4 regions of the Chryseobacterium sp. G0162 genome follow, and region 4 is predicted to be linked to each of the others. Evidence: riboswitches for the same ligand, from Rfam matches in the RefSeq annotation. Region 4 holds a riboswitch; each other region holds the start of a gene.
The links. A riboswitch is a leader RNA that binds a small molecule or an ion and turns the genes downstream of it on or off. The one in region 4 is predicted to bind cobalamin.

Region 1: another riboswitch for cobalamin. It lies ahead of EG344_RS16955 (TonB-dependent receptor plug domain-containing protein); the one in region 4 lies ahead of EG344_RS17615 (acyl-CoA thioesterase).
Region 2: another riboswitch for cobalamin. It lies ahead of metE (5-methyltetrahydropteroyltriglutamate--homocysteine S-methyltransferase); the one in region 4 lies ahead of EG344_RS17615 (acyl-CoA thioesterase).
Region 3: another riboswitch for cobalamin. It lies ahead of EG344_RS04360 (T9SS type A sorting domain-containing protein); the one in region 4 lies ahead of EG344_RS17615 (acyl-CoA thioesterase).

The regions. Positions count from the first base shown of each region.
Region 1 is NZ_CP033922.1:3,737,146-3,745,354, forward strand. Features, by position in the region: gene EG344_RS16925 (hypothetical protein) at 1-454, opposite strand, end outside; gene EG344_RS16930 (M28 family metallopeptidase) at 587-1,927, shown strand; gene EG344_RS16935 (GNAT family N-acetyltransferase) at 1,975-2,511, opposite strand; gene EG344_RS16940 (VOC family protein) at 2,522-2,914, opposite strand; gene EG344_RS16945 (hypothetical protein) at 2,954-3,739, opposite strand; gene pafA (alkaline phosphatase PafA) at 3,843-5,489, shown strand; cobalamin riboswitch at 5,647-5,825, shown strand; gene EG344_RS16955 (TonB-dependent receptor plug domain-containing protein) at 5,858-7,690, shown strand; gene EG344_RS16960 (hypothetical protein) at 7,709-8,209, shown strand, end outside.
Region 2 is NZ_CP033922.1:4,863,191-4,871,399, forward strand. Features, by position in the region: gene EG344_RS21795 (Crp/Fnr family transcriptional regulator) at 22-600, shown strand; gene EG344_RS21800 (GNAT family N-acetyltransferase) at 660-1,082, shown strand; gene metE (5-methyltetrahydropteroyltriglutamate--homocysteine S-methyltransferase) at 1,163-3,466, opposite strand; cobalamin riboswitch at 3,641-3,827, opposite strand; gene EG344_RS21810 (Lrp/AsnC family transcriptional regulator) at 4,017-4,478, shown strand; gene EG344_RS21815 (TonB-dependent receptor) at 4,595-6,976, opposite strand; gene EG344_RS24100 (bacteriocin-like protein) at 7,196-7,480, opposite strand; gene EG344_RS21825 (XRE family transcriptional regulator) at 7,916-8,209, shown strand, end outside.
Region 3 is NZ_CP033922.1:945,844-954,052, forward strand. Features, by position in the region: gene EG344_RS04345 (hypothetical protein) at 1-163, shown strand, start outside; gene tpiA (triose-phosphate isomerase) at 177-935, shown strand; gene EG344_RS04355 (esterase-like activity of phytase family protein) at 1,537-2,805, opposite strand; cobalamin riboswitch at 3,063-3,256, shown strand; gene EG344_RS04360 (T9SS type A sorting domain-containing protein) at 3,322-4,437, shown strand; gene clpP (ATP-dependent Clp endopeptidase proteolytic subunit ClpP) at 4,615-5,301, opposite strand; gene dnaG (DNA primase) at 5,414-7,399, opposite strand; gene tsaE (tRNA (adenosine(37)-N6)-threonylcarbamoyltransferase complex ATPase subunit type 1 TsaE) at 8,001-8,209, shown strand, end outside.
Region 4 is NZ_CP033922.1:3,903,053-3,911,261, forward strand. Features, by position in the region: gene EG344_RS17590 (1-acyl-sn-glycerol-3-phosphate acyltransferase) at 1-482, opposite strand, end outside; gene EG344_RS17595 (PspC domain-containing protein) at 796-2,514, opposite strand; gene EG344_RS17600 (PadR family transcriptional regulator) at 2,526-2,855, opposite strand; gene EG344_RS17605 (XAC2610-related protein) at 3,413-4,111, shown strand; gene EG344_RS17610 (HD domain-containing protein) at 4,113-4,703, shown strand; gene EG344_RS17615 (acyl-CoA thioesterase) at 4,751-5,134, opposite strand; cobalamin riboswitch at 5,250-5,431, opposite strand; gene EG344_RS17620 (hypothetical protein) at 5,466-6,263, opposite strand; gene EG344_RS17625 (hypothetical protein) at 6,341-7,228, opposite strand; gene EG344_RS17630 (hypothetical protein) at 7,262-7,924, opposite strand; gene EG344_RS17635 (endonuclease MutS2) at 8,060-8,209, opposite strand, start outside.

The DNA of each region.
Region 1 (8,209 bases), 170 kb from region 4:
CGGTGCTTAAATGGGTTATTATTACAGGTATTCCAAGGATACCGATCACAAAAAGAAAGATGAACAGATATTTTGCTACTGCGTTTCCCTTTCCGATCATATAACCGGTTCCAAAAACAAAAGCAATTACCGCGACAGAAATGAAAATTGCCAAACCTGAATTTAATTGTTCTGATGTCCAGATTAAACCGGCAATTCCTATTGCTCCAGACAGGTAGATAAGATTGGACGCTTTTGTGTGATTAGGATGTATTATGATGGGTTCGTTACTTCCAACTGTAGAAACAAGAGAGTTAATGCGATCCTGTTCTTCATTCGTAAATGTTCTTCCTCTTGATTGTAAAATTTCATAAGCGTACTGTATCGCTTGAGGTACAAATTTACTGTCAGGTTTTATGTATTGCTCAAGTTCTCGGTCAGACATTTTCTCCAGAACGTTTTTCTTTGTATCCATCTGATATAAGGTTATCTTTTTGCGAAAATACTGAAATTTTAATTTAATGATTTTGTTAATAAAGTTTGTTGTCTTTTTTGTAATTTTATTTAATAACAAATAAACTGTAAAAGATTAATAGACTGTTCTGTTATGAGAAAAATAATATTCACTTTGTTCTTTATTCCTGTTGTATTTCACGCTCAACAAACGGTTCAGCAGGATACTGAAATCCTCAATTATGTTTCACAGGTAAGTACAGATTCTCTGAAAAGTCATATCAATTCTTTGGTGAACTTTGGAACAAGGCATACCATGAGTTCTACTACAGATTCCAAAAGAGGAATAGGAGCTGCGAGAAAATGGGTGTCGAAAAAATTCAATGACTATGCAAAAAACGCAGCTGGAAGAATGGAAGTCTTTATGCAGAATCAAACCATCCAACCAGATGGAAAAAGAATAGACCGTCCTACTGATTTAGGAAATGTTATTGCCATTATTCATGGAACCAACCCTAATGATAAACGATTGTTTATGATGAGTGGACATCTGGATTCAAGGGTAAGTGATGTCATGAATAGCAAAGACAATGCTCCGGGAGCCAATGATGATGGAAGTGGAGTAGCAGGACTTATAGAAAGTGCCAGAATATTGAGCAAATCTAAATTTCCGGCAAGTATTGTATTCGTCGCTTTTTCTGGAGAAGAACAAGGCTTGCTGGGTTCTAAAATGCTGGCTGAGAAAGCAGCTAATGAAGGTTGGCAGTTGGAAGGTTTGTTGAATAATGACATGATTTCAAATAATCTCAGCAGTGATACTCATTTGATTAATACCCATCAGCTGAGAGTCTTTTCAGAAGGTCTGCCTCAATATGAGTTGGATAAAAAAGCTCAGGAGATTAGAAAATTCGGACTGGAAAATGATGGAGAGGCGAGACAGTTGGCAAGATATATTAAAGAAATAGGAGAGCGGTATGTTGATAATCTTCAGGTTAAATTAATTTACAGGAATGACCGTTTTTTGAGAGGTGGAGATCATACTCCATTTGTTGAAAAAGGATTTTCTGCTGTACGGCTTACGGAATTCAATGAGAATTTCGACCATCAGCATCAGGATATCAGAAAAGAAAATGGAGTGCAGTATGGAGATTTACCGGAATTTATGGATTTTGAGTATTTTAAAAAGAATGTTAGCGTAAATATTGCGGTTCTTGCAAATCTTGCAAAATCCCCTTCAAAACCTGAAAATGTAAAAATAGAAGTGAGTAAACTTACCAATTTTACAGATCTTTCCTGGGAAAAGCCTAAATCAGGAGAGGTAGGAGGATATTATGTATTGTTACGTGAAACGGATGCTTCTATGTGGCAGAAAAAAATATTTACCAAAGAAACTGTTATCAAGTTGCCTTATTCTAAAGACAATTATTTCTTTGCTATACAAGCCATAAACGCTTCCGGAAATGAAAGCTTGATCGTTTTGCCGAAAATAAAATAAATTTAAATATGTATTGGCTTTAGCCAAAACCTGAAAATTTTCACAAGCTATTCTATGTCCAACGTCATAAAAAGAGCAATTTCTTCGGAGTTATTATACAATCTTGTATTCACTCCGGTGATATTAAACCCCATTCTTCTATAAAATTGTATGGCTGGATAGTTTGTGTTCTGTGTTTCCAGTTCAATAACCCGGCAGTTAAGGTTTCTGGCCTCTTTGATTGCGCTTTTAATCAGCAGGATTCCCAATCCCTGTCTTCTGTATTTTTCATTCACAAGAATGTTCTCGATGTAGAAACTATTGTTCCAGGTTCTGTGTTCACAGATGATCCAGCCCTGAAGTTCACCATCTGCAAAAGCTCCGAAAGATGAATCTTTTTCAATGATCGTATTGAGTTCTTCGATATCATCAGAATTGGTTTCCCATACTTTAGTGTAGGATAATTTTTTTTCTCTCAGAGTCAATTCAAAGGTGCCACTGAATTCTATTGAAGAAACAGAGTAGATGATATCTGTTGAATATCCATTATGTCCCCATTCTAAACCAGGATTGGAAGTCAGCTTTTGTAGTTTTTTAATTTCCACGGAATATGTTTTATTGAATTTCAGTACAGATTTCTACAAGGTAATTGTTGGGATCTTTAATGTAAGCAGTCTTTTGTCCCCAAGGTTTTACAGCAATATCTTGATACAGAATGGCGCCGTTTTTTACAGCTTTTTCCACTAAGGTTTCTACATCGTCAGTTACAAACCCCAATTCAATCCCAAAAGGTTTAACTTCTGTTTTGGAAAGGAGGAATCCCTTTTTAATATTGGAGCTGGCCAAATCAACAGAAGCAAAAGAAAGAGTCGTTTCTCCAGTAATCAGTTCTCCATAATCTTTTTCAGGAGTAATGAATTTTATTTTTGCATCGAAAATATTTTGGTAGAAATTCATTGCTGATTCTACATTTTCTACATACAAAATGACATATTTAAACTTAATCATGTTATTAGATTTAGTGTAGTTTTGGAATTCAATTTTGTTTTATTTTCTATTTATAATATATTCTTCATCTGTGATTAGCTCAATGTGAGGACCATGCTGAGGATAATATTTCAAACCTTCAAGATGCCCAAAATGAAGTGCATATTTTTGAGTAAGTTGTCTTACTTTATTTCCAAATGAATTAAGATTGATGGATTGAACAGCACCTATTCTTTGGCAGCCATTCGTAAAGAAGAGCATTAGATTGGAGTGAGTACTGAAATCATAATCTTTATAATAAAATACATTGATATTTTCTTCCCGGCAGATAGAACCCAGATCATTGATGAAAAATTTTTTATCTGCTAACGGAAGATTACAGTCAATCCTTATAGAAAGATTTTCCGCATTATTCTTTTTAAAATCTGAACCTACAATTTGTAGAAAGCGATGTTCATTAGGCCCCCAATTTTCTCCTTCACTATGATAAGCTTTAGTAGATTGTGTTTTAAATGGAATGCTAACATCTAATAATACTGCATTTTCACGAATCAACAGTGCTTCCACTTCCAGGGCAAACTGAAAATGAAAATCAAAGAGCTGATGATCTCCAATGCTGATGATAAGCTGATTATCATTGATATTAAGAAACAAAAATGCTTCTTTAAACCTGGTTCTCAGATTTTCCAGTTTTTCGATAAAATCATTGATGTTTTCCACCTGAATTTTTGCAGCCAATTCTGCGGCATTATCTGCATGGCCTCCATATCCCTCGAAAAATTTAAAAAATTTGAAATCATATAAATTTTCAGGGAATTTAAAGTACCAATATACTCCTAAAATCATGATGAACCGGGTTGATAATTGAATAAAGATCAAATTTAAATAAAAATTCACGTTCTAAAACATTCAAAACCCCTAAATTTGTGATCAATAAAATTTTACTTGGATGCTTAGGAACATTTCAATTGCGGCAGCTACTTTTTTGTCCGTAGTTACAATCAATGCACAGAAGAACAAAAATTCTCAATTGGAAAGACCCAAATTAGTAGTAGGTCTTGTAGTAGACCAGATGCGTTGGGATTATTTATACCGTTTTTACAACAAATATGGAAATGACGGTTTCAAAAGACTTTTGAATACCGGTTATTCTTTAAATAACGTACACATTCCTTATGTACCTACCATTACTGCTTTAGGACATACTTGTATTTATACAGGATCTGTACCTGCGATTCACGGAATTGCCGGAAATGACTGGACAGATAAAGATACAGGTAAAGGTGTATATTGTACTGCCGATGACAGCGTTCAGCCAGTGGGGACAACCAATACCAAAACAGGAAGCCATTCACCTAAAAATCTTTGGTCAACTACAGTAACGGATGAGCTGAGGCTGGCAACAAATTTCCAAGGGAAAGTAGTCGGAGTTTCTTTAAAAGACAGAGCTTCTATTCTTCCTGCAGGTCATACACCAAACGGAGCTTTCTGGTTTGATGACAGTACAGGAAACTTTATTACCAGCACATGGTATATGAATGATCTTCCTCAGTGGGTAAAATCATTCAATTCTCAGAATTTACCGGAGAAATTGGTAGCTAATGGGTGGAATACTTTGCTCCCGATCAATCAATATACAGAAAGTGCACCAGACAATTCTCCTTGGGAAGGATTATTAGGTAGTGCAAAAACACCTACATTCCCTTACAATGATCTTGCAAAAGATTATCAAACCAAAAAAGATAACATTCGTTATACTCCTTTCGGAAATACGTTGACATTAAAGTTAGCAGAAGCTTCTGTAGAGGGAGAAAAACTGGGAGGTGATAATATTACAGACTTTTTAGCCATCAATTTGGCTTCTACGGACTATGCCGGGCATAAATTTGGGCCAAACTCAATTGAAGTGGAAGATGTTTATATCAGATTAGATCAGGATTTAGCACAATTCTTCAATTATTTGGATTCAAAGGTTGGAAAAGGACAGTACACGGTGTTCCTTTCTGCTGACCATGGTGGAGCACACTCTGTAGGTTTTTTAAAAGAACATAAAATTCCTACGGGATTCTTTGGAGAAGGTGCTGAAAAGAACCTCAACCAAAAGCTGAAAGATAAATTCGGAGCTGATAAATTGATCAACGCTATTGATAATTATCAGATTTATTTCGATAGAAAAGTATTGGCAGACAGCAAACTTGAATTGGATGATGTAAGAAACTTCGCTATTAAAGAACTGGAAAAAGATCCTACTGTTTTATATGCAGTTTCTGTAGACAGAGTGTCTGAATCAAGCATTCCTGAGCCCATCAAGCAAAGAATTATCAATGGAATCAACAGACAAAGAAGTGGGGATATTCAATTGATCTCTCACGACTCTATGCTTCCGCCATATTCTAAAACAGGAACTACTCATAGTGTATGGAACTCTTATGATTCACACATTCCGTTAATCTTTATGGGTTGGGGAGTGAAACAAGGTGAAAGCAATAAGGCTTATCACATGACGGATATTGCCCCTACAGTTTCTTCATTACTGAAAATTCAGTTCCCAAGTGGAAATGTTGGAAATCCAATTACAGAAGTTATAGGTCAATAATCTTAATAACATATAAAAAAAACATTCCGCTCCGGAATGTTTTTTTATTTTACATACACTGGAAGGTTATTAATTCTTTTTTAGATCAGGATTCAATCGATTCTGCTTTCGTATTTCTTTCATAAAATTCACTTTTTGCCTAATACATTTAAAAAGCTATCTTTGCAAAAATTTTGGTTTCCAGTATATTGGAATGAAAAGGGAATTGGGTGAAACTCCCAAACTGTCCCCGCAACTGTAAATCGCAATAAAAGTTTCTGTAAATAGCCACTGTATAAAAACGGGAAGGCACAGAAAGCGAAAGTCAGGAGACCTGCCAGAAAATTAATCAAAAAAACATATTGCTTTCGGAGGAAAAGTAGAAGGATATGGATATAAAAAGATCTCTAATACTATTTTTGTCATCTTATGGCTGTTTTCTTTTCGGACAGGAGAAAGCTGTAGATACTATTTATATTTTCGACAGCCAGATGAACAAGGTGAAACAATTTCACCCTGTGAAAACAATTCATGCTGAAGATGTTGAAAAAAACTCCAGTAACCTTTCCGAAGTATTAAGATTTCAGTCTTCCATTTATATTAAAGAAAACGGACGTGGTGGAACTGCCTCACCATCATTTAGAGGTACTACTGCTCAACAGACTTCTTTTGTTTGGAATGGAATTAATGTTAATTCCAATTTTCTAGGGCAAGGAGATGTGAACAATATTTCCCTATTCGGATATGACCAGATCGGAATAAAAGCAGGGGGAGGAAGTGTGACTTATGGTTCCGGCGCTATTGGAGGAAGTATTCACCTGGACAACAGCCTTAATTTCAATCAAGGTTTTCACGGCAGTCTATTTTCTGAAGCAGGATCTTTTAATACTTTTAATAATTTTGTTAAAGGCTCATACAGCAATGATAAATTCAGTTTTAAGGCTTCAGGAAATTATTCTATCAGTGAGAATGCTTATGAGGTGAATAAAGAACCCCGGAATTATATAAATCTTAACGGAGAATATTACAATACAAATTTTAATATTTCAGCTGCTTATAAATTCGCTCCACATCATCAGATTTCATGGATTTCTGAATGGTTTAATGGTCAACAGCATTTTCCAATCTTATTTGACAGAGAAACGGAAACAAAATATCAGACTCAAAATGTAAGAAGCCTAATTTCCTGGGATTGGAATAAGACCCGTTTTAATAACTCTTTTAAAGCAGCTTATACGGAAGAAAATTTCCAGTATTTTAATGATATAGACAGACCTAAATTCAGTAGTGGAACTGGAAGGAATTATATTCTGAAGAATGATTTCAATTATTTTCTTACCTCAAAGTGGAACTTCAATATTATTGGAGAATACCAATTTAATAAAGGTGAAGGTTATGGTTCAGGAATAGACCATGTCAGTAGAAATATGGGGTCCATTGCTGGATTGATAAGATATTTTCCTACCACTGATTTACGTTTTGAAGCAGGAATAAGACAGGATTTTGTTGGAGTGACTAAGTCGCCTCTTTTATTTTCTTTTTCAGGAAAATGGAATGCTTTAGATTGGTATAATCTGGGATTAAGTGTTTCAAGGAATTTCAGAGCTCCTTCTTTCAATGATTTGTATTGGAGACCGGGTGGAAATGAAAATTTAAAACCGGAAACTTCTTATCAGTTTGAATTGAGAAACCAATTTAAAGCTGGTGATTTTAAACTCTCTCTGGTTCCTTATTATATGGATATCAGAGATATGATAAGATGGCTTCCTACTTCCTTTGGATATTATAGTCCTGTAAATACTGAGCATGTAAGATCTTATGGAGTAGAAGCTCAAGCAGAATTTGCTAAACGCTTTGGAAAACATTTTCTGAATGTAGGTTTAGGATATGCCTATACAAATTCCCAGGATCTTGAAAAGAAGAAACAGCTGATGTATGTGCCATTTCATAAGTTTACCGGAAATATTGATTATCAGTATGAATTTATAAAAGTATACGCTCAGGGATTGTTTACCGGACTTACCTATACAGATTCCAATGAGAAGAAAAGTGAGGCACTGAAAGAATATTTTGTTATGAATGCTGGTGTTGGGGCTACGTTTTTAAAGAATTATACTTTGGGCTTTAAGATTAATAATATTTTCAATCAGACTTATTATACTATGTTTGCTTATCCGTTACCCGGAAGAAATTACAGTGTAAATTTAAATATCAACTTTTAAAAATAAAATTTAATATATATGAATATCAAAAGAATTTTACCTCTTGCATTTGCGTCTATGCTACTTTTCAATGCTTCTTGTAGCAGTGATAATGATATAGAAATTATTCAGAAACCTTCATCAGGTGCTTATGAAAACGGAATTATTGTTTCTAACGAAGGAGGGTTCTCAAAACCTACTTCTGATGTTACCTTTATTACTAGTAATCTGGGAACAGTTTATACTAACATATACTCTAACAATAATGGAGGAGAAGCATTCGGGAAAGTACTTCAGAGTATAGGCTTCAGTGGAGATAAGGCTTATCTTGTAGCCAATAGTCCCAGTAAAATTGATATTGTAAACCGATATACATTTAAAAAGCAGGTTACAGTAACAGAAAATCTTGATAATCCAAGATATATTGCATTCTCCGGGAATAAATATTTTGTAACAAATAATAATTTTGCTGGTAAAAATAAGCTTAATGCCTATAATATTTCAGATAATTCATTTTTTGGCAGTATGGGATTTCCGCGT
Region 2 (8,209 bases), 960 kb from region 4:
GCTTTTTATCATTTTTAAAGAATGCTTTTAGAAAAATTATTCAAAGAGTTCAATGTTGATCTCAATACATTTAATACAGCTGAATCTGAGCTTTTTGACCAGTTTTTTGAACGAATATGGGTTAAAAAGAACACATTTCTTATTCAGGAAGGTGAATTAGAGAAATACAGTTATTTTATTTTCAATGGTATAGCACGTTGCTGGACCTTAAATCATAAAGGTGAGGAACAAACCTTCTGGTTTTGTAAGGAAGGCTCCTTTTCTTTGTCTAATATTTCATTTACCCTCCAGGAAAAGTCAACTTTTAATGTGCAGACCATTACAGATTGTGAAATATATAGGATTAATCAGGAACAGGCTATCAGGCTATATGAAGCGATTCCTGGTTTGAAAGCAGTCTTTGAAAATCTGACAGCCAGATTGTTGAATAAGCTTTTGAATAGAAATATCGACCTGATAAAATACACTCCCGAACAGTATTATTTACAGATGATGGAAGAATTTGGAAATACTTTCAATTGTATTCCATTAAAGGATATTGCTTCTTATTTAGGGATTACTCCACAAGCATTAAGCAGAATACGGAAACGGATTTTTTAACCCAGGTTCAGTGGTTGAGAGGTAAAAAATACGATTTTTGCTACTCAAAATTTACGACTATGATAAGAGAAATACATGAAATAGATTATCCTCTGCTAATGAAAATCTGGGAAAGTTCTGTACTCAATACCCATGATTTTCTGAAAGAGGAAGATTTTAATTATTATAAAAAAGAGATTCCCGGTTATTTTGAACATGTTATTTTATTAGGGTTTGAAGAAAATGGAACTTTAGTTGGATTTATGGGAATTGCTGAAGGAAATCTTGAAATGCTGTTTATTCATAACGATTATCGTGGTAAAGGGATTGGTAAAAAACTGATTCAGTATGGAATCAATCATCTAAACGTAAATAAAGTAGATGTGAATGAACAAAATGCTCAGGCCGTGGGCTTCTATCAATATATCGGATTCCGTGTTCTTGATAGATCAGCATTAGATAATCAGGGTAAAGAATATCCTATTTTACATATGGGATTATAATTTGGTAAAAGAAATTTATATGATAACCAAAAAGCATCCAAATCGGATGCTTTTTTGATTTTCTATGAGGTTGAAAATAGTTAAGATGCATATTCTACAGACGCTTCTTTAGCAGCAGCAACCATAGCAATTAAAGCTTTTTCTGTTTCTTCCCAATGTCTGGTTTTCAATCCACAGTCAGGATTTACCCAAAGCTGATGAGCAGGAATTACATCCTGTGCTTTTTTCAGCAGTTCAATCATTTCTTGCTTCGAAGGAACTCTCGGAGAATGAATGTCATAAACTCCGGGACCGATTTCATTAGGATATTTGAAATCTGCAAAAGCATGTAGAAGCTCCATTTGAGATCTTGAACATTCTATCGTAATCACATCCGCATCCATATCTGCGATATTCTTAATGATATCATTAAATTCTGAATAACACATATGAGTATGAATCTGGGTAGCGTCTTCTACTCCACTTGCTGATATTTTAAATGCCTCTACAGCCCATTTCAGGTAATTTTGCCATTCTGTTTTCCTCAATGGAAGGCCTTCACGGATAGCTGGTTCATCAATCTGAATAATTCTGATGCCTGCCTTTTCCAGATCCTGAACTTCATCACGAATGGCAAGAGCAATCTGTTTACAAGTTTCAGAACGGGGCTGATCATCGCGTACAAATGACCATTGTAATATGGTTACAGGACCTGTTAACATTCCTTTTACCCATTGATTGGTTTGAGACTGAGCATATTGAGACCAGTATACGGTCATAGGTTCAGGTCTGGAAACATCTCCGAAGATGATCGGAGGTTTTACGCAACGGCTTCCATAGCTTTGTACCCAGCCGTTTTTAGTAAAGGTAAATCCTTTCAGTTGCTCTCCGAAATATTCCACCATATCATTACGTTCATATTCTCCATGTACAAGAACGTCTATTCCGATACTTTCCTGCCAACGGATGGTTCTTTGGGTTTCTTCTTTTAATAGAGCATCATATTGTTCTGTAGTCAGTTCTCCTTTTTTGAATTTTGCCCTCCAGGTTCTTACTTCTGCTGTCTGTGGAAATGATCCGATGGTTGTAGTGGGAAATAAAGGAAGCTGCAATGCTTTTTGTTGCTCTTCTTTACGGATATGGAAAGAATTTTTTCTTTGTGAATCTTTCTCAGTCACGGCATTCGCTCTGAGTTTTACATTTTCATTATGGATCAATGAAGATGTTTTTCTATCTGAAACCGCTTTTTTATTTTCTTCAAAATCCTGAAGAATATTCTCATCAGAAGTTTCTGAAGCTAATTCTTTCAGGGTAACCACTTCTTTTACTTTTTGTTTTGCGAAAGCGAGCCAGTTTTTGATTTCAGCATTAAGGCTGGTTTCAAAGTCTAAATCACATGGTGAATGAAGCAGGGAGCATGACGGAGCGATTAAAACTCTTTCAGATCCCAGTGTTTCGGTTGCTTTTTTAATAAAGGATAGAGAGTTTTCGTAATCATTTTTCCAGATGTTTCTTCCGTCTACGATTCCAAGAGACAGACTCAGGTGTTCAGGAATAGAATGAAGAACATCTTCGAGTTGTTCAGGATTTCTTACCAGATCAATATGCAGAACATTTACAGGAAGTGATGTGGCAAGAGCTAAATTATTCTTTAATCCTTCAAAATAAGTGGTTACAATGAATGTAAGCTTCGGAAACTGTCTTCTAAGTTCAGCATACACAAAAGTATAGACTTCTTTTGCTTTTTCATTGATATCTAATGCTAAAAAGGGTTCATCAAACTGAATCCACTGAGCGCCCTGGCTTTGTAGTTTTGAGATAATCTCAACATAGACCGGAAGAAGATTGTGGGCAAGATCCAGTTTATCAAATCCTTCTTCTTTCTCTTTTCCTAAAAGCAGATAAGAAACGAGACCGATAATCACAGGTTTTGCATTGATCCCCGCCTGTTTGGCGCCTGCAAATTCATTGAAAATCTTATCTGAAGTAAGTTTGAATTGCTGGTTTTTATAAAATTCAGGAACGATGTAGTGATAATTGGTATCAAACCATTTGGTCATTTCCATGGCTGTGATATCTAATTCATCTTTCTGGTATCCTCTTGCCATGGCAAAATAAAGATCCAATTCAGAATTGTTTTTTTTCAGGGCTACTTCATGATAGCGCGTTGGAATAGCGCCTACTACCAGACTCATATCCAGAACCTGATCGTAATAAGAAAAATCATTACATGGAATAAGATCAATTCCGGCTTCTTTCTGAAGGTTCCAGTTTTGACTGCAGATGTTTCTTCCTACGGTAAGAAGTTCTTCCAAAACAATTTTACCTGACCAATATTGTTCGCAGGCTTTTTTAAGTTCTCTTTTGCTACCAATACGCGGGTAGCCCAGAATGTGAGTTTGCATTTTTACAAATTTTAAATTAAACTTATTTTAAATGCTCTTTTCATGCTTCGGAATGCTTGCTAGGATAGAAAAATTTGAAAATCAATGATACAAATGCATGGTACTACTTCATCCGGAGATAAAATGTACTGCAATATATCATCTGTATGACTCAAAAGCTTCAGATCGCGAAAGCATTGTCAATTCAGTAAAGGCAGGTCTCCTGACTTGTAACGGTTTCTGTCATCCTTCCCGCTTTTGGCAGTGGATATCCAAGGACAGAAACCTTTGGTGTGTTACTTACAGTTGCGCGACAGTTCGTGATTTTCACACGATTCCCTATTAATTTACCTTAAGTAAAACCTTTCCTGTTTGATGAAGATTGTAAAGAACTGATCTTTTATCAATATCAAGCCTGATAAAAGATTTTAATTTTGTGTAAAATTATTAAAACAGAATATAATAGCAATTAAAAGTAATTTATTCGGTTAATTAAACTTTTTAAATTATATTATATAGAATATAATTCTGTAAATTTGGATGATTTTAAACTCTAAAAGAATAATATTCTGTGGAACAACTCGATGATAAGGATTTAAAACTCTTGAAACTGCTTCAGAACAACGCAAAACTGACAGTTAAAGAGCTGGCAAAGGAAGTTAATCTATCTCCATCTCCTGTTTTTGAGCGGGTAAGAAGGCTTGAGCAGGAAGGTTTCGTGAAAAGATATGTGGCGGTTCTGGATGCGGAAAAGCTTAATCGTGGATTTACGGTGTTTTGCCAGATCAAATTAAAAATTCATGATCGGTCCGTAGGTTATGATTTTGTAAAAGAAATTCTGGAAATTCAGGAAGTGGCAGAATGTTACAATATTTCCGGAGATTTTGATTTCTTATTAAAGGTTCAGGTTCGGGATATGAAACATTATCAGGATTTTGTATTCAATAAGCTAGGCTCTGTAGATTCTATAGGGAGTACCCATAGCACATTTGTAATGGCTGAAGTAAAGAATAATCAAGGGATAACTTTATAAAAAGGTATCCGTTAAAAATTTAGACATTGAATTTCACACTGTTGCAAGAATTAAAATTGGGGCATACACAGTAAATAATAGTTATGTTTTACAAATGTTCTGCCCCAAAATATAGATTATATTGTTATTTTTATTCCGGCTGAGATATTAATGCCTGGTAGCGGACTTAGGAACTTTAGTTGTGAGTTTTGAAGCCTTGCTTCAGAATTCAACAGATTGTTTCCTACGATATAATATTCCAAATTTCCTATTCCTAAGCTATCGTCTTTATAGGAAACGCGGACATTAAGCAATGAAAATGCAGGCATTGGAAGTTCAGGATTAATATTCTTTCCTAAGTATTTTTGTTTTAAATAATGGTCAAAACCAATATTAATACTGAAATTCTGTATATTACCTTCAAGATTAAATCCAAAACGGCTGGTAGGCATATTCGGCATATAATCACCATCGCTCCATTTTCTTATTGAGCTGTCTGCAACACTGATGTTTCTTACCAGATCATAATAAGCTCCTATTTCCCATTTTCCTATTTTGTTAAGATCAACTTTGTAAGCAGCTTCTGCTTCAACTCCGTTGATTTCAGTATCATCAGAACGCCATTCTTTAACCAGGAAAACTTCCCGGGAAATTCCGGTGTGAGCGAGATAAATATAATTTTTATAGGAAGTATGGTACCAGTTAGCAGATACACGAAGATTTTTCAGATTGATTCCGGCTCCCAGTTCTACAGTTTTTGTTATTTCTTTATCTAGTCTGTCATCACCGTTTTCTTCCGTCAGGATCGCGAAATGATTATTCCCTGCGTAAAGTTCGTTCACTTCCGGGGCTCTTTCGGAGTGATTATACTGGGCTTTTAAGTAAGCTTTTTTAAAGATATTCCACTGTGCTGAAGTATGAAGCTGGTGAAGCGTAAAATCCCTGTCGCTGAGGTTTCCTCCTGAAAGGCCACGGCTTCTTACGTATTTTTTATCTGTATCTGCTCTGCGCTGAACATGGTCATTCCTATAACCTAGATCCAGTTGAACACTGTTGAAATCAAGATGCTGCATCGTAAATATTCCGATTTCGCGGCTTATCGTATTGGGTAGGTATCTCTGTTTCCCATCTCCTGTCATATCTCTATATTGAACGTCAAGACCTGTGGTTCCACTGAGGAATTTCAGTTTTTGTTGTACAATTTCCAAACGCCCATTATGCTGATTCACTTCAAACTGATTGGCCCGCTGGCGATCAATAAGTTCAGCGTTTTTTGAAAATACTCCCATATAATTTAATTTGATACTGGAAATTGGGAAACCTGTAAATTGATAACCGGACTCAAACATTGCTTTATGAGATAAACTCCTGATATTGATAGGTCGGTACTCTATTTTAGGTTGAGGCTTTCCGTGAGTGTGCTGCTGCATTTTGGGAAGAGTATAGCCAGGAACACCAAAATATGAATAAGAGTTTTGATAAGCTCCACCTACATAGAATGATTTTCCTATATAACTTGTTCCAACATAAAAAGAATTGCTTTCCGAATGGCTGTTGGGGATTTCTCCATCTTTTGTTTGAACGTAATCTCTGATATTATTAACTTCATCTTTATAGCGGTCTTTTACAGGATCCTGACCGGAAACATACAGTTGATTCTTTGGGTTGGGATAATGTTTACTATCTGAAGGATTATAATAGGTAGGACTGAATGTGTATAGGTCTCCTTCTGAAAGTTCGTATTCTATCATATGATCTATAGCAAACTGACTGATATATGGAAAGAGACTTTTGTTGAGTACGTGCCTTGAATCTACTTCTATCTGGCAAAGAGATTGCAAAATGCTGTTGAAGCCTACTAATGAGGGATCATAACATCTGCTGTCCTTAGATTTTCCGGGAATTCTTACAATTTCTTGTTTTTGGTTGGCTGCTCCCACCGTCCATACCCAGTTTTTTGCGATAACTCCTTTTGCTGAAAATGCCTGTTTTTGTCCACTATTACTTCCGCCCTCAAGGAGTCCACGAAAATTGATTGTTTTATTGGGCAATTGACGGGGAACATAATCTGTTTCAATATCGATAGCTCCTCCAATACCTTTCCCTCCATAAAGGACTGATGCGGAGTTTTTATAAACAGTAATGTTTTGAACACTGTTCATTTCAATATCAGTATTAAAATCTGGGCTTATCCCGGAAAGATCGTTTACTGCAACTCCGTTTTCCAGTATTTTTACACGATTTCCGCTGAGGCTTCTGATAACCGGAGCACCAGAGTTAGGGCCATACCCGGAATTTTGGATACCTGGGATTTTTCTCAGGGTTTCCCCCAAAGTATTGGATTGAATAAAATCCAGCTTCTTCCTCGAAATATTTACACTGTTGTAATCCGTTTTTCCTTGTATTTGTATAGACTCTATGTCTTTTACATTCTTTTTTTCAGGATTAAGTTTCTGCGCTTTCAGTAGTGATGGGTAGATAAGAGAGCTTCCCATCAAAAAATAAAGGGTCTTTTTCATGTGCATGTTACTTTAATTATCAGGCAAATCTAGATAATTAAATTTATTAATGCAACAAAGTTGCTTTAATGATTTACAGATGTATAAATGAAATTAAAGCTAAATAACTAGAGGATAGATAGGTATGTATTGATGTTTATTGATATTATTTTTTATTAAAATAAAAAAGCCGCTCTGAAAAGAGCGGCATACTTTTTTAACTTTTAATGGAGCTGCTGATTAGCAAGTAGAACCACACTCTAATAATTTGATGTGGATTACACCATTAACGACACACTGTGTTTGGCATAAAGCGTTTCCTACAACGGTACCAACACCGCCGATAACACCACCTACTGTAGAACCTACACCGCCAACAACACCGCCAACGATAGTACCTACTCCTCCGATAACGCCACCAACAACGCCACCTAGACCACCGATTAATCCTCCAATTGGATCAAGTAATCCTTCTCCTGAAATAGATTTTAGTTCGTTTCTGTCTAGTTTTTTGAAATTTTTCATGATTAAAATTTTATATGATTAATACATCACAAATATATGATAAATAATAATAAACTTATATTATTTTGAATAAAATAATTAAACAATTTTATTATTTAATATTTCGTTAATATAAATGGATAATTTTAGTAATGTCGTTTTTGTTTGTATCTGATTGATTTACTAAATTTTAAAAAACATATCTCAAATTTTAAATAGTAGAGTTAATATTTTCAATATAACCGAACTTTTTTTGGGTTAATATTAAAAATTTGTCAAAATGAGTTTTTTCAGGATAAAAACAAGGGATTAGCCATTAAAAACAGATATTTTATCTGTCGATTTTAGTGTCTATAGTTAACAAATGATAAAATTCTCCAAGTTTTGTGGTAAATGCTTTCTTTATTATTGATAACAGGAGGCAAAATTCGTATTTTTGTGGACATACTTCTATCAATGTCAATTTTTTCAAATAATATACGCTCTCTGAGAGCCAAGAGAAAGGTTTCTCAACAAAATGTAGCTGATGATCTTACAATCTCCCGAGTGAGATATTCTAAATACGAAAATGGAATTTCAGAACCTCCTATCGAGCTTCTTGTTAAAATATCCAAATATTTTCATGTCAGTATAGATCTGTTATTGTCTGTGGATCTCCAAAAGTATTCAACAGAGGATATGCTGAAGCTTCCGGATAATAGAATCGTTCTGCCAGTAGCTGTGGATGATCTTGGAAATGATACCATCGAA
Region 3 (8,209 bases), 2.3 Mb from region 4:
TAAAGATGGAAAGTACTACGAACTTCATAACACTGATAATGTTACTGATATCTATAATTATAAAGTACTACCTACTGGTGATGTTGAGTTTCAATCTATTGAAACGATGGGTAAAAAAGACACTACCTATACTTTTATTGATACAAAAATAAACGAAGATTAAATAAAAAATAATTATGAGAAGAAAAATAGTTGCAGGCAACTGGAAAATGAACAAAAATGTAATTGATGCACAACAATTAATGATTCAATTGCTAAGCTATAAAAACAACAATGCTACCAACTGTGAGGTTTGGATCGCTCCTCCTTCATTATACTTAATGATGGCTAAAGACATCTTTGAAAAGGATGAGATCGGGGTATTTTCTCAGGACATGAGTGAGCACGAAAGCGGAGCGTACACAGGAGAAATTTCTGCGGATATGCTGGAATCTATCGATGCAACAGGTTCTTTAATCGGTCACTCTGAAAGAAGACAATACCACGGAGAAACAGATTCTCATTGCAACAGAAAGGTAAAATTAGCTTTAGATAGAGGTCTTACTCCAATCTATTGTAACGGAGAAACTCTTGAACAAAGAAAAGGAGGACAACACCTTGAAGTGGTGAAAAACCAGACTGAAGTAGCTCTTTTCACGCTTTCTGCTGAAGAGATCAAAAAAGTAGTTATTGCTTACGAACCGGTTTGGGCTATCGGAACAGGAGAAACAGCAAGTCCGGAGCAAGCTCAGGAAATTCATGCACACATCAGAAATATCATTGCTGCTAAATATGGGCAAGAGGTTGCTGATGAGGTTTCCATCCTTTACGGAGGTTCTGTGAAACCTGATAATGCGAAAGAAATCTTCTCTCAGCCTGATATTGACGGAGGTCTGATTGGAGGTGCTGCTTTGAAATTGGAGGATTTCTCTAAGATTATTGAGGCTTTCAATTAATATTGAGAAGAACAATATATATACAAAAGCCCCTGAGAATTACTTTCAGGGGCTTCTTTTATAGGTTTGGCTAAAGCCAATGGAAAATTTCATGATCATGTAAACGGGCTAAAGCCCGTTTCTATTGAATATATTCTTCAAACATTCAATTTAAAAACTAAAAAATAACCATACAGTTTGTCATTCTGACGAAGGAAGAATCTCTACACAGCTATTCTAAACATTCCGTTTTAGATTCCGACGGAATGACAAAGATTCTGCAAAATAAAACTCTTGGAAGATAATTGTAGGGGCTTTTTTAGGTTTTGGCTAAAGCCAATGGAAATTTCACTGATCATGTAAACGGGCTAAAGCCCGTTTCTATTGAATATATTCTTCAAACATTCAATTTAAAAACTAAAAAATAACCATACAGTTTGTCATTCTGACGAAGGAAGAATCTCTACACAGCTATTCTAAACATTCCGTTTTAGATTCCGACGGAATGACAAAGATTCTGGAAGATCTATTCTTATTAAAACAGGATAAAGTCCATTTCTATTAATCTATACAATAAAAAGCGGCGGGATAAATCCCGCCGCTTTCCGTTAAAAAAATCTAATTATTGAATATCGACTATATACATAGTTCCCTTGTCTACCTTCCCCGTTTTAGGTAGTATCTTCGCTTTAGGATTTCCGTTTCCATCATCTACCACCCCAAAATCATCATCATTGAAAACAGCTAGTTTATTGTTTCCTAAATAAACAATCCCTTCAAATTTATCATGTTCATATCCTAATTTTGCAACCAGATCTGCGGCTATTTTTTTTGAAACAGGTTTAATTCCTGCTTTGGTAAGCTCATCCCATGTACACTGCTCCAGGGCTTTTCCGTTTACCTTCATCCCATCTACCGCTGCAAGGTCGGTTCCGGTTACATCTGTTGCATCACTTAGGTTGATTCTGTATACTTTTTTAATTCCGCCCTGTGTTCCGAAATTACCATCTCTTTCAATGACAAGGAATTCATTATTGCCTAATGCTGTAATATCACAAACCGAATCGGAAGCTCCACCATCTTGTTTATATAGATATTGTTTCGTTTGCCCCGTACTGATATCGAAAGTTACGATTCTCGTTAAGGTTGTATTCGTTGCCAGCGCCTTTGAAGGAACAAACATCATCGATTGTATGGTTCCTACCAGTGTTTTTCCGTCCGGAGTCATACAAAGGCCTTCCATCCCTCTGTTCGCTCTTCTTTTAGCTAACACTGCAGGTAGTTTTCTGTTTCCTGTATTTACCCCAATCGGACTTATTCTTTCTAACTCTACTCCATCAGCGTTATAATGAACGATGTGTGGTCCGTATTCATCAGAAACCCAGAATGTCCCGTCGGGTGCTGCCACAATACTTTCACTGTCTAAACCATATTTATCCGTACCCAGAATATTTCCAGCCGCATCATAAGCCACTTCTCCCGTGCTTCCCATTCCTACAGGATTTGGAAGTCCTGTAATAGGCTGACCGGATGGGTTTTTAAGTTTAATATATTTAATGACTTCCACATTCCCTTCTGCATTAATTTTAAAATGCATTATCGTTGGTGTAAAATTGGGGGTTAAAAACTTTTTCCCACTTAGGTAATCTGTGTTCGGGCCACGGTCTGTAATGACATAAAATTCTCCTTTTCTTGTAGGATGGGCGGCTGCGCCGGATCCAAATCCGCCATTAATAACATCCACTCCGTTTATTGTTGCCATTTTTGAAAACGGAAACTCCTGAGGAAGCTTAGAATAATTAATATCCTGGTTATTTACATTGTTGTCATCATCTTTACTGCATGACCATAATGAAGCCATCATCAAAGCAGATAATAGTAGTTTTTTCATATTAACTTTTATGGCGCGAAAGTATAACTTGATTATAAACTGATCTTAAATGTAATGCTAATTGTATTTTAACAATATAACCTTGAGATGAATTCAATATAAACAATAAAAATTGAAATTTAACTTCGAAAACCCAAAATTAAAACCCAATTCATTATCAATCAATAAAACCCATTATTAAAAATACAATTCAACATCAGAAAAAACTGAACATTGCTATGTAATTCACAAAACAGACATCAAAAATTTATATGATATATTTGCACCGTTTTTAAGGTTGAACACTGTTCACAATAGGGAATCAAGTGAGAATATTATTCAAATCTTGAGCTGTACCCGCAACTGTAAGCTGTTTTTACCTATAGCTATTAATTATACCACTGGATCAACATCCGGGAAGGTTGGCTATAGGATGCGAGCCAGGAGACCTGCCTTAAATACCCATTTAATTTCAGGATGAAAAATCATCCTGTCAATAAATAAGTTTCGGGAATAAAACTTTAATTTAATTATATTATGAGAAAAATCTCTCTTTTTTTCTTACTGCTTTGTATGCAGTTTTTCTTTGCTCAATTCACTGAAAACGACATTAAGTTTTGGGTAGGAACCGGCTCCAAAAAGGCTTACTTCATTGCCGATTTCAATGACACTAATACACCTGCCTCCTATGCGTGGGGCTATCGTTTTGATGGTAATAATTTAATGGCGGAAGACATGATTAATGCGATTGCGGCGGCAGAACCTGCAATAGAGGCTGATATTCCTTCAGGGTTTTTATACAGTTTCGCATACAATAACCATACTCCAAGTACAGATGATTACTGGATTACCTGGTCTGGTCCCAATGCCGGGAATATGTCCAATCAAAATAATGGTGTAGGTTATACTGCTTTAACAGATGGATTGTGGTTTGGTATTACCTATGGTATTGATGAAATCGACACTCCACCATCAGCTCCTGTACCGGCTTACAGCTCCCAATGGTATACCTCATCTCAAATTACCAATTGGATTGGTACAGGAACTAATAAAAGTCTTGTTGTTGTAGATTTTGGAACCAATAACTCTCATGGTGAAGCCAACTCCTTCGTTTTTGGAATTCAATATAATGGCAGTATAACAGCAGCACAGGCTTTACAGCTAATTCAATCCCAAGCTTCATATTTCCATTTCACTTCTGGCAATAATCAAATTTCCAGTCTGTCATTAAATGCCTTCACGGGAAACAACTCTGGAGCAGAAAACTGGAAATTATATACAGGAAAAGATCTTTCCAGCTGGCAGAAAAAGAATGATCTTAGCCAGATACAATTGAGTAACAATAGCTGGTTGGGATTAAGCTTCGGAGAAAGAAGACCTTTCACTCCTACTGAGGCAAGTAACGCTACACTATCCGTCTCTTCTGTAAATAAAAAGGCCTTATTCAATATTTATCCTAATCCAACGAGTGATTTTATTCAGATTGAAAGTTCTGAAAAGGTGAAAGAAGTAAATATTTATTCTTCTTTAGGGCAGAAAGTAATGACTTCACAGGCAACAAAGATTAATCTTAAAGCCTTAAATACCGGAATCTATTGGGTTGAGGTTAAGACGAAAAGTGGCTCTACGGTGCATAAAATTGTGAAGAAGTAGAAAGGGCTATGGTTTGGACCACCCCGTCAAAAATTCTTTGAATTTTTGACACCCCTCCGGAGGAGGGGAATATCACGTCTTCAATTGTTATTTTCGTTATAGCAATTCGTGCATTCGTGGCAAACAAAAAAAACGCATCCAAATTGGATGCGTTTTTCAATATGATTATACAATCAATTATTTTTTTTCTGTAGATCTCTGTAAAACCTCATCTACCATTCCGAAGTTTTTAGCTTCTTCAGAAGTCATCCAGTAATCTCTATCGGAAGATTTCTCTACCCACTCATAAGTCTGTCCTGAATGAAGAGCGATAATATCATAAAGCTCCTGCTTCAATTTCAACATCTCTCTTAAGTTGATTTCCATATCAGAAGCAACTCCCTGAGCTCCTCCTGAAGGCTGGTGAATCATAACTCTTGAGTGTTTAAGTGCAGAACGTTTTCCTTTTTCTCCTGCCACCAATAATACAGCTCCCATTGAAGCAGCTATACCTGTACAGATTGTTGCTACATCCGGCTTAATGATCTGCATAGTGTCGTAAATACCTAATCCTGCATACACACTACCACCAGGAGAATTGATGTAGATTTGAATATCTTTAGAAGGATCTGCACTTTCTAAGAATAAAAGCTGAGCAGTAACGATATTCGCTACCTGATCGTCAATTCCTGTTCCCAAAAAGATAATTCTGTCCATCATCAAACGAGAGAAAACGTCCATCTGAGCAACGTTTAATCTTCTTTCTTCCATGATGTATGGAGTAAGATTCGTTGGTCCATACATTCCCATATACTGATCGGTAACCAGACCGTTGTTTCCTAAATGTTTTACAGAGAAATCTCTGAATTCTTTTTTAATGTCCATATTTATATTATGTATTATTTTAATACTATTTTCAACGTTTAAATTACAATATTTATTCCTAAAATTTTATAGGACTTTTTGTCACAGAATCCGGAACTTTTTTGTCTTTGCCCTATCTTTTTCTATTCCCATAGATTCCTTTGATCGGGGAATATTCAATGATATTACTTAATCTGATGGAAGCCTGTTTCAACAAAGTGATTTTTTTAATCAGCTCATAGTATTTTACTTCATCAGTATTGCTATATTGATCCAGTTCCTTAGCTGTTTCTGTGATCAGATAATCAATATATCTGTATTTATGCAGTAAAACATCACCCTGAATCTGATCTGCCACCTTATCCCCGTAATTAGGCGGATAAATGTTTCTTGAAGCCCAGTTTTCCAGCTCATCCAGTGGCATCAAAGCATCTACAACCTTTGTGGTAATTTCCTCGTCCATAAAAGATACAAAAAAGTTTCCACTTCTCAACTCATCTTTCTGAATTCCCTCTCTTACCTGATTGATAATGATCTCATTTTCTTTGACTAAAAATGCGTACTGCTCTTCTTCAAAATGATGAAGAATCTCTTCAATGACTGTAATCTGATACTCTTCATTATTCTCATTTCTTCTTTTCAGGACAATATCTCCAAACATCAGCATATGATCTACCAGTTTATTCTCCATAAACAGAACATCGAATAAAAAAGGATCTTCCTTTTCCTTATCCAAAGGAACAATCTCCAGCTTTGGTGCTACTTTTTCCTTCTGTTGTTGCTGAACATGATGGGTCTGATTCTGGGTAATCTGCTTCTGAACATCCAGTTCATTGAAAAGACTCTGTTCAGAGAGTCCGAATTTATTGGAAACCTCCTTCAGGTATACCTCTCTTTTCAGTGCATTCTGTACAAAGGAAACCGATTTTACAATATCACGGATGGCTTCTGCTTTTTTGATAGGATCATTTCCTACATCCCGCAACAGAATTTCTGCTTTAAAGTCGATGAAATCCATCGCTTCATTTTCGATGTATTTTTCTACATATTCCTGCGGATGTTTTCTGGCAAAAGAATCCGGGTCATCACCATCCGGGAAAAGCAGAACACGAATGTTCATCCCTTCTGTCAGCAACATATCAATACTTCGGAAACTAGCTTTAATACCGGCATTATCTCCATCGAAAAGAATCGTTACGTTTTCTGTAAGTCTCTTGATAAGTTTGATCTGTTCCGTAGTCAGGGAAGTTCCCGAACTCGCTACAACGTTTTCAATTCCGGACATATGAAGTGAGATCACATCCATATACCCTTCTACCAAAAGACAGCCATTCTTTCTTGAAATAGCCTGCTTACTTTGGTTTAATCCATAAAGAACATTGGATTTATGATAGATCTCCGTTTCCGGTGAGTTAAGATATTTTGCTGTTTTTACATTATTCTTAAGAATTCTGGCACCAAAACCTAAAACCCTTCCTGAGAAACTATGAATCGGGAAAATAACCCTTTCCCGGAATCTGTCAACCCCTGCCGGAGTATTTTCGGGAAAAATAGAAAGTCCGGATTTTTCAAGAATTTCTTTAGTATACCCTTTCTCTATTGCATAAGTAGTAAAAGCATTCTTTTTTTCAGGAGAATATCCAAGCTGGAATTTTTTAATAATATCATCCTTAAGCTCTCTTTCCTTAAAATAAGCAAACCCTATACTTCTGCCTTCTTCATCATCCCAAAGGATTTCCTGGAAATAAGTATTGGCAACTTCATGAATTTTATATAACAGATCTTTTTCTGTTTGGGCGTGTTTTGCTTCTTCAGAAATTTCACGCAGATCTTCCTCTATTTCAATTCCATATTTCTTGGCAGCATGACGAAGGGCTTCAGGATAAGTGAAGTTTTCAATTTCCATCAGGAAAGAAATGGCTGTCCCTCCTTTTCCTGTAGAGAAATCTTTCCAGATCTGCTTACTTGGAGAGACTACAAAACTAGGAGACTTTTCCTCGTGAAAAGGGCTGAGTCCTTTAAAATTAGACCCTGCTCTCTTCAACTGAACGTACTCTCCTACTATCTCTTCTACTCGTATCGTTGAGAAAATTTTGTCTATTGTCTGCTTCGAAATCATATTGCAAAATTAGGTATTTTAAGCAAAAGTTTGTGAAGTTTGCCAAAAGTTCGTGAACTTTAAATCATAGACTTTGGGCATCAAATAACAAAGTTGTTTAAACTTTGCAAAGCCACAAAAGTCACAAAAGTTTTATTTTAAAATACTTTAGTTCACATAAGTAAGTTTAAAATAATTCTGCAGAAAAGCTCACATAAGATGAAGAGTTAGAAATTTTCGCAAAACCTAGATGTTCTTATTATGTTTAAAGTTTGGATCTAAAAAAATCTTAAGCAGCTACACTTTTTATCTTTAAAAAATAAGGAGCCGACATACAATTTTATACAAATCTTCTTATTATGACCTTGTCATTCTGAATACAGGCTGAAGGTCTGCGAACGTAGTTCAGAAGTGAAATGAAGAATCTAAGATATATATGAAGTTCTTCCTTCTTCAGAAATCGAAGATTCGACGTAGTCAATGACAATGGGGTAAAATCGTATATGGTAATTTTCATATTATTGACTTGCTTACTTCTAAAACACTATTACCTTCTCACTCTAATACTCTCAAACCTTCCACTCTAAAACTTATTTCATTATTTTTGCAAACAAATTAGCCTATGCAATTCACTATACATACAATTGAAGACTGGCAGGAAGTTGTTGACAGTATTCTTCCTCAATTAAAACATAATATCCTTTTGCTTAAGGGAAATCTTGGAGCTGGAAAGACTACTTTCTCTCAATTTCTGCTAAAAAATCTGGGAAGCGAGGACGAAGTAAATTCTCCTACCTATTCTATCGTTAATGAATACAATACTTCTAAAGG
Region 4 (8,209 bases):
AACGGAACGGACGCAATTCTTTCATAAGGAATTGTGTAACCAAGGTATACGATGTTTCTTTTGAAATCTCCTGCCGCCAATACAATGGGTACTTTTGCTGCCATTGCCATATGGTAGAATCCTTTTCTCCATTTCGGAACCCAGCTTCTGGTGCCTTCCGGAGTAATAACAAGACTGAAATCTTCTTTGGCAAACTTGCTGGCTACAAAATTGACAAGGTCATTTTTCTGACTTCTGTCAATACCAATACCACCAAGTCCTTTTACAACACTTCCGTACCAAGCTTTGGTGTGGGCGTCCTTAATGATGATTTTTAAAGGTTTATTCAGAGACCAATAGGCAAAGTTTCCTAAGATGTATTCCATATTATGGGTATGTGGTGCTACCACCAGAATACATCTGTTCAGGTTGTTAACGTCGCCCTGCAGAACAACTTTCCAGCCTAATAATTTTAACATTAGTTTGCCTATCAGCTTTTTCATAGTTTCTTGGATTAAAAACAAAAAAGTATAACCAAACTGGTTATACTTTTACAAATATATTGAAATATTATTGCTCTTAAAACAAACCGTTGATTAAATCTACGATTTTCATTACGAATTCCATTGCAAATTGTATCATGATAAGAGTGTTTTTTAGTGTTGGTTGGTTATTAAATTTTAGCTATACGAAATTAAAACATTTTTTTCACATAGAGAACTAAATATTAGCTTTTTTCACTTTTCTGAGAGAAGAATGGTGTGAATTTCAAACGGTTGCCTTTCATTCACACCTTCTACCACTCTCTGTAGTTAATTATTTAGTTTGTATGGATATTTCGTTTTTTCCGTCTTTTATTTTGATGTCCACATCTTTGTTGATTTTTTTGATATCAGATGCTACGGAATCAATTACTTTCTTAGCCTGGTTGTTCGGAACTTTTTTACCGTTAATGATAATGCTGTCTTTATCATTAGAGTTATATTCTATACTGGACCCGTTTACAGTAATCTTATTTTTTTCGATTCTGATTCCGTTGTGGTTTTCATCTTTGTTCTGGTCATCATCATCGATACCGTCTCCGTTCAGGTCACCATCAAAATCAATTCTGTCTTTTTTCAATGGGATGACCACTGCATTTTGAGGAACTACAAGTTCATAATTTACTCTGTAATCTCTGAATCTGTGCTCATACGGGTATTTAATGTAATTTGGAAGTATTACTTTATTGTTTACAACTTCTACAGGAACTGTTACCTGAATTGGGAAGTTATAACCGTTTCCTTCTTTTTTGATGATTAAGTAAGGGGTTTTTACTTCCGGTTTTCTTGTCACTTCTACTGAGATATAATCTTCTTCATACACTGATCTTTTATCAGAATAGATGTCATCGTCATACGCTTTATAATTTTGCGGAATACTTACTTGCTTTACGTCCACATATACGGTGTCAGAAGTCGTATTGATGGCTATATTTTCTACATCTTCTTTACTGCCTTTGTAGATCAGGTTTTTCTTAGCCATGCTGATTCCGAAATAAGTCCCCAGTCCGATCAGAAGAAGGAATAATCCGCCCACTACCCATCCAAGATTTCTCAGTTTTGTTTTTGGAGAGAATATTTTAATACTTAGTAAGCTGAAAAGAATGGCAGGAATTAAACTTCCTATAATCATGATAGCTGCCAGTACTTTATCCAGACCGTTATCATCCATATAGAATCTGATCTGATTGGCTCCAGGGAAATCTGTATCCATCCCGAAAAGGGCAAATAGTACAAATACTCCAATAATACTTCCTACAGCTACCAATACAGAGAATGCACCAATTATATATTTGAATATATTCCATATTCCACTTCCTGCATTGTCAATGTAAGGTTTGTTTTCGTTGTAGATTTCTCCGACCCTCTGAGTAGATTCATTGGCAAATTGTACCAATTTATTAGACTCATTCTTAAGATTGTCGAAGTTCATAGGCTTTCCCTGCATCTTCAGGAAATCTGAAGCGGTTTGTGCTTTTGGAAGTACTAACCAAAGGATTAAATAAAGAAGTAAGATCACTAAAGCACTTCCTGCGGCAGGAATCATTACTAAGAAAACAACTACCCAGATAACTCTCATGGCAGTAATGTCCATTCCTACATAATGAGCTAAACCTGCGCAAACCCCTGCAATTTTCTGTTTTTCAGGATCACGGAACAATTGTTTTTTGTCTGTATAAGGATTTCCTGTGTTTGTATTTTTAGTTGTATTTTTTTCAGAAAAATAAGCTTCTTCCTGCTCTTCGATCTTTTCAGGTGTTCCGATCTGTGCGATTACTTTTTCTACATCCGTATCGTTGATCACTTCACGTTTTCCCAGAGAATCTCTGAAGATCTCCACCATTCTTATTTCTATGTCATGCATTACCTCATCTGCTTCCGAAGCATCAAGTGAGCTTCTCAGAGCGTTCAGGTAATCGCTGAGCTTTATATATGCGTGTTCTTCTATTGTAAAAGAAAAACCTGCGAGTCCTATTGAGAGTGTCTTGTTCATAGCTTTGTTTTTTAATGTTGTTGTGTAATTTGGTTTACTGAAGCGGTAAGCTCATTCCACGTGTTTTGAAGTTCATCCAGGAAAAGTTTTCCTTTTTCTGTGATCTGATAATATTTTCTGGGTGGTCCTCCAGTAGATTCTTCCCATCTGTAAGAGAGAAACTCTCCATTTTTAAGTCTTGTGAGAAGAGGGTAGAGGGTACCTTCCACAACATCCAGTTTTCCTTTTTTCAGTTCGTCAATAAGATCAGAAACATACATTTCGCGATTATTGATGAGACTTAGAATACAGAATTCCAGAATTCCTTTTCGCATTTGCGCTTTGGTATTTTCAGTATTCATCTTTGATAAGTTTTGTTAATTAAGGTTATATTTTAGAAAAATGCTCCTAGCTAGTTGAGCCTATTCTAATTTTACATTACAAAGATATGTAAATAAAATGGTATTATGCAATACAAAGTAGTGAAATTTTGAAAATGAAATGATTAATGTGTTGGTAATCAGTTGAATAATTTTTGTGTAAAATTTCACTCATTAAATTTTAAGAAAGAAATCTTCAAAAAAGTTTAAGAATTTGGGAAAATAGAGGACGTAAAAATTGTTTTTTTGATAAATGTAAATACTTAGGTTTTTCATCGCTGATAAAATATTTTTAGCTATAGTGGATTAATAATGTTTTGGATGTTTAGATCCTTACAGAATGGCAAGACAGGAAATAAAAGTATAATTAGTTATATTGTGTAAGATATCTTTTAGCTGCAGTTTTCAGATACGAATTATTTGTAAAAGCATTTCTCTAAAGATGTTTAAATACATTTGAGTTTTGAAATCGGAACTATGATTCGTATTTTTGTTTGAAAGTTTTTTATAAAACATTTGAATCCAATATTACTATGAACATGAATATTTTGAATTATTACAGGAGTATATCCGCTTTTATGCTATTAGGTCCTTTATGTTTTGGACAATATCAATTTGAAGTTAAAGAGGCATCCAAAAATTATAATGCTATCATTCATATAGACAATTGTTTCGATGACCAATGTATGGATAAAGGAACTGTTGAGGTATTTGATAATAAAAACAGTAAAGTGCAGAGCTTTACATCAGATAATCTGGTTTTAAAACTTGGAAAAGGACAGAGGCTGGAGCGTGGAAAAGTAATAGCCCTAACAAATGAACAAAGTCCTGTGATTTTTGGTGACTTTAATTTTGACGGAACCGAAGATCTGGCGATAAGAAATGGAAATATGGGGAATTACAGTTCAGCATCTTATGATGTATATGTATTCAATAGTACCAGAATGTCGTTTGTAAAAAGTAAAGAACTTACAGAGTTGGGATCAGATAATTTTGATTTTTTTGAAACAGATCCGGTTCGTAAACGCCTTATTGCCTTTGGAAAATCCGGATGTTGTAATTTTTTTACTACAGAATATGAAGTCATTCCAAATAAAGGACTCGATAAAGTGCTTGAAAAAGAAGAAGACGAAAGCGAAGATGGCTATGTGAAAGTTATCATCAAAGAAAAAAAGAATAATAAGTGGACTACCAGAACCAAGGTATATCCATCAGATCAATATAATAGAGGAAAGTAAAATGAAAATCCAGAAAGAAATCGATTTTATCCTGGCTGTAGATGCCCTGAAAAATGTACAGAGAAGAAATTACAATGCAGATGATTCCAGAAGAGAGAATACAGCAGAACACTCCTGGCAGATCATTATTCTGGCCCAAATCCTTTATCCCTATGCTAAAAACCGTATGGATATTGATTTGTTGAGAGTGATAAGAATGCTTTCCATTCATGATCTTGTCGAAATTGAAGCGGGTGATACTTTTCTTTTCGACGAAGCTGCTATGGTAGGAAAGTTTGAAAGAGAAAAGATGTCTGCACAGAAAATTTTCGGAATTCTGGATGAGCCTTTACGTTCGGAATTCTTTAATCTATGGCTTGAGTTTGAGGAAGAGGCAACTCCGGATGCCATTTTTGCCTGTTCTATTGACAGGATTATGCCTTTTATTCTGAACTCCTATACTTCAGGAAAAAGCTGGACAGAGGCTGGGGTTACCGAAAAGCAGATCAGAAATATGCTTGAAAATGCCATTACCAGAGCTTCGGATGAAATGGGAGAGGCCTTTGAACTGTTACTGAGGAAAGGTCTGGAAACGGAAAAAGTTTTAAAATAAATAGTATGAAAAGTTTCGGGCGGCCAAAGGCCGCCCGAAACTTTTATTTATAAGATCTGGATTGGTTTCTTGAATTCATCAATTGCTACAAAAGTAAAGTCTCCCACAATTGCTTTTTCTCTTTCGTAAGAGTACATTTGTTCTGTGTAGATCTCAACACTTACTTTCATACTGGTTTTTCCAACATATGAAACTTTTCCGATCAGTTCTACAATTGTTCCGGCAGGAATTGGTTTTTTAAAATCGATTTTGTCACTGCTTACTGTTACCACTCTTTTTCTTGCGAAACGGGTCGCAGCAATAAAGGCTACTTCATCCATAAGCTGCATGGCTGTACCTCCGAAAAGAGTATCGTAATGATTGGTTGTGTTAGGGAAAACCGCTTTAAAGATTCTGGTTTCTGCAGCTTCAATTCTTTCTTCTGTAGTCATATTTCATTATTAATTAAGGCGAAATGAAATCGTATCAAAACAACAGAATAATGACAGGAACGTTGGAGGCCCCTGAAAGAATCCATCAGATCAATAAAACTTCAAATCGCGAAAGTTTCTTGTTTAAGAAATCGGCAGGTCTCCTGACTTGTAACATCTTTTATCTCCTTCCCATGCCTCGCACAGTGGATCTTTTGATAAAGATTTCAGTTACTTACAGTTGCGCGACAGTCCGTGATTTTCACACGGTTCCCTTTTAATCTGCGGTTATGCAGAACCAGTTTCTATGATGAATAAGCGTAAAACTTTTTCGGCTGCAAAATTAATGAATTTATTCCGGATTATGATAAATAATCTGGCTGATTACTCTTCCCTTCTTGATAGTCCAAAGGGTTGTATATCTGTTTTCGCCGGAACCATTGATCATGTAAAGGAAAATGTTGTCATTGTCCAGAGAGGTTACTCCAATATTGTTGAAATCCATGGTAGGCTGGAACATATTTTTGATGGCTTCTCTCACGAAAACAGAACCTCTTCCAGGTTGTTGAAGTCTGATTGATTTAATCTCCGTCATTCCTTCAGGAAGATCATTTCCAATTCCCCATGGTTTTACTTTATCAATGGTAAGAAGCTTTCCTTCGGCATCTTTTTCCTTTTTACGGTAACTGGCATTAGATGGATATATGTCAATCACCACTTTACTTCTCTGGGCAGTAGGAATTTTAGGGTCAGAATTATCTGTAAAGATCAGTGATTTTCCGTTTTTAGATTTAGAAGGTGTATAGGCGGGAAGCTGATCAACAAAGGCAATGCGCTCTTTGTTCACCATTCCTTCTTTGTCAAGGGTTTCATAGCGTACAAAAGGTTTGTCCTCGTCCTGCTTTTCAGGATATTTGATCCAGATCCATTCCGTTTCTCCGGGAGCAGGCTTTACATAAACAAAAACATCCCCTTTGCGCATGCGGATCTTATCTACAATTTTCCTGTAATTATCCTTATGCACACGAACATTGGCATAGCCTTCTTCAGCTTTTACAACACCAAAAGGAACTTTATTCTGTCCTTTGACGAAGGCTAAAGAAAAAAAACTGAAAGCAGACAGGTACAATGTCTTGTTTACTGAAATCATCTTAACAAATTTTAGATCCCCAAATATATAAATTAAATGTTTTTTGGATGGGTAAAATAAAAAGGTATTTATTGAAATTACCAATACCCTCTAAATAATTTATAAAATTCTTCATCAGGAATATGGTACTTATCATTCTCCAGTACCCATTCCAGGGATTCTTTGCTAAGGTTTAGTCTATCATAGGCTTTAGTTTTCAAATATTTTTGTTGTTCATTAGTGATACTGTATATTATTTGCCCTGTTTTATCATCTACCAATATTGTTATCTCTTTCGTCGTTCTGTCTTCTGGATGTGGATTGAGAAAGATGTACCAATAGGAATGAATATCATTAAAAGCTCTAGTGATACCTATATTAGGAAAGCCGTATGAATCTCCTATAGCCAGAAGGTCATAAAAACTCATTCTGAAATGAGAGTCATGGTCTATTTTCTTTTGTAATGTACCATCTTCAGAATAGGCATACCATATCCCTACCGGATAGCCGGAAGCTTTTACTCCATATCCAAAATGTCTTATGGTATGAATTAAGCCATTTTTATAGAAGTCAATTTGGGTCTGAATTGCGTTAGAGAATTGCTGGGTATAACCTGAATTTTCAGTTGTTCTTGTATACTTTTGTGTATCTCTTTTACCTGTCATAATAGAGCTGATTATTCCGTCCTTGAATTCATAAGAGATTAATGGAACAAGGCTGTCAGCTTTGTCTTTCAATTCTACACTATGTGTATTGGTGTCTTGATTATAGGTTGCGGTGTAAAATATCCCATTGACAGGCTGCTTTTGTTTGGCATAGGAAACCAGGGTCTCATAAGTAGGTGTAATTAGGTTTTCCTTTGAAATATCATCAATTTTTATCGTACTGAATTTTTGTGCAGGATTTGGTGTTTTCTGCTGGGCATTCATAAAAGACGAAATACTGAAAATCCCAATTAAAAATACTGAGCGATAGATCTTGTACATGTTAGAATAATGGTTTTATCTACAAATCTTGTACTAAGACTCTGACCTCTGATTTGACGAGTCATAAATAGCCTTCGGATCATTTTTAAGATAATAGGAAAAGACTCCGAAGAAAAGAAGCACGAGCAGGAACAACGCTCCACATACATAAAAGGCAGTCCCAAAACCATAGCTGATGGTGACGCCGCCGCCTAATCCCATTCCAACTTTATTATTTCCAAGACCTTCCATCTTGGATTGGAATGTTAAATAGAAAGTTAATAAAGAGATAAGACCCAACAGGGAAATGGCAATATGATAGATATATTTTTTCTTAATACTTTTTATCAGATGAATGACAATTCCTGCAATGGCAGCTAAAAAAGCAAGAATGATAAACGGACTTGGGGGAATATTCTCTTTGTTATTTTTATCATTGGAAGCATTAAGTGGTGAATACTCGCTGTCAGCATTTGACGATGAGTCATCAGAATCATTTCCAAAAGCGGACCCAAAGGGAGAGTTTTTTTTCAAATTCTCCTTCATACGATCATTCATTGCTTGCTTGGAAACGCCTGTTACCAAATCTGTTCCCTTAATAGACATTAAGGTGGTATCACCACACTTGATCAGGAAAAAAGGAAAGAAAAAACATAGAATAATGACGGTGTAACTTGGTATTGGAATAAGGTCTGATAATACTTTTAATGGCTTCATAATTATTGTTTTTTGTTAAAAATAAGAAATTCTCATGAGAATATACAAAAGAAAAGAGAGCATCCTCAGACACTCTCTTCCATTATTGTATTCAGTTAATTTTCAAACTCTCAAATTGATCCATTTTCAAATGGATTAAATTCTCTCTAGTTCATCTGCATCAATCGTCGTTTTGAAAGTTCCGTAATTGACAATCACTTTATTTCTGGAGATTTTCTCAATCGTTCCTACGCTGGTACTTCCGGTAATTCGAACACGCTGCCCTATTTTCATCCATATTTCGCG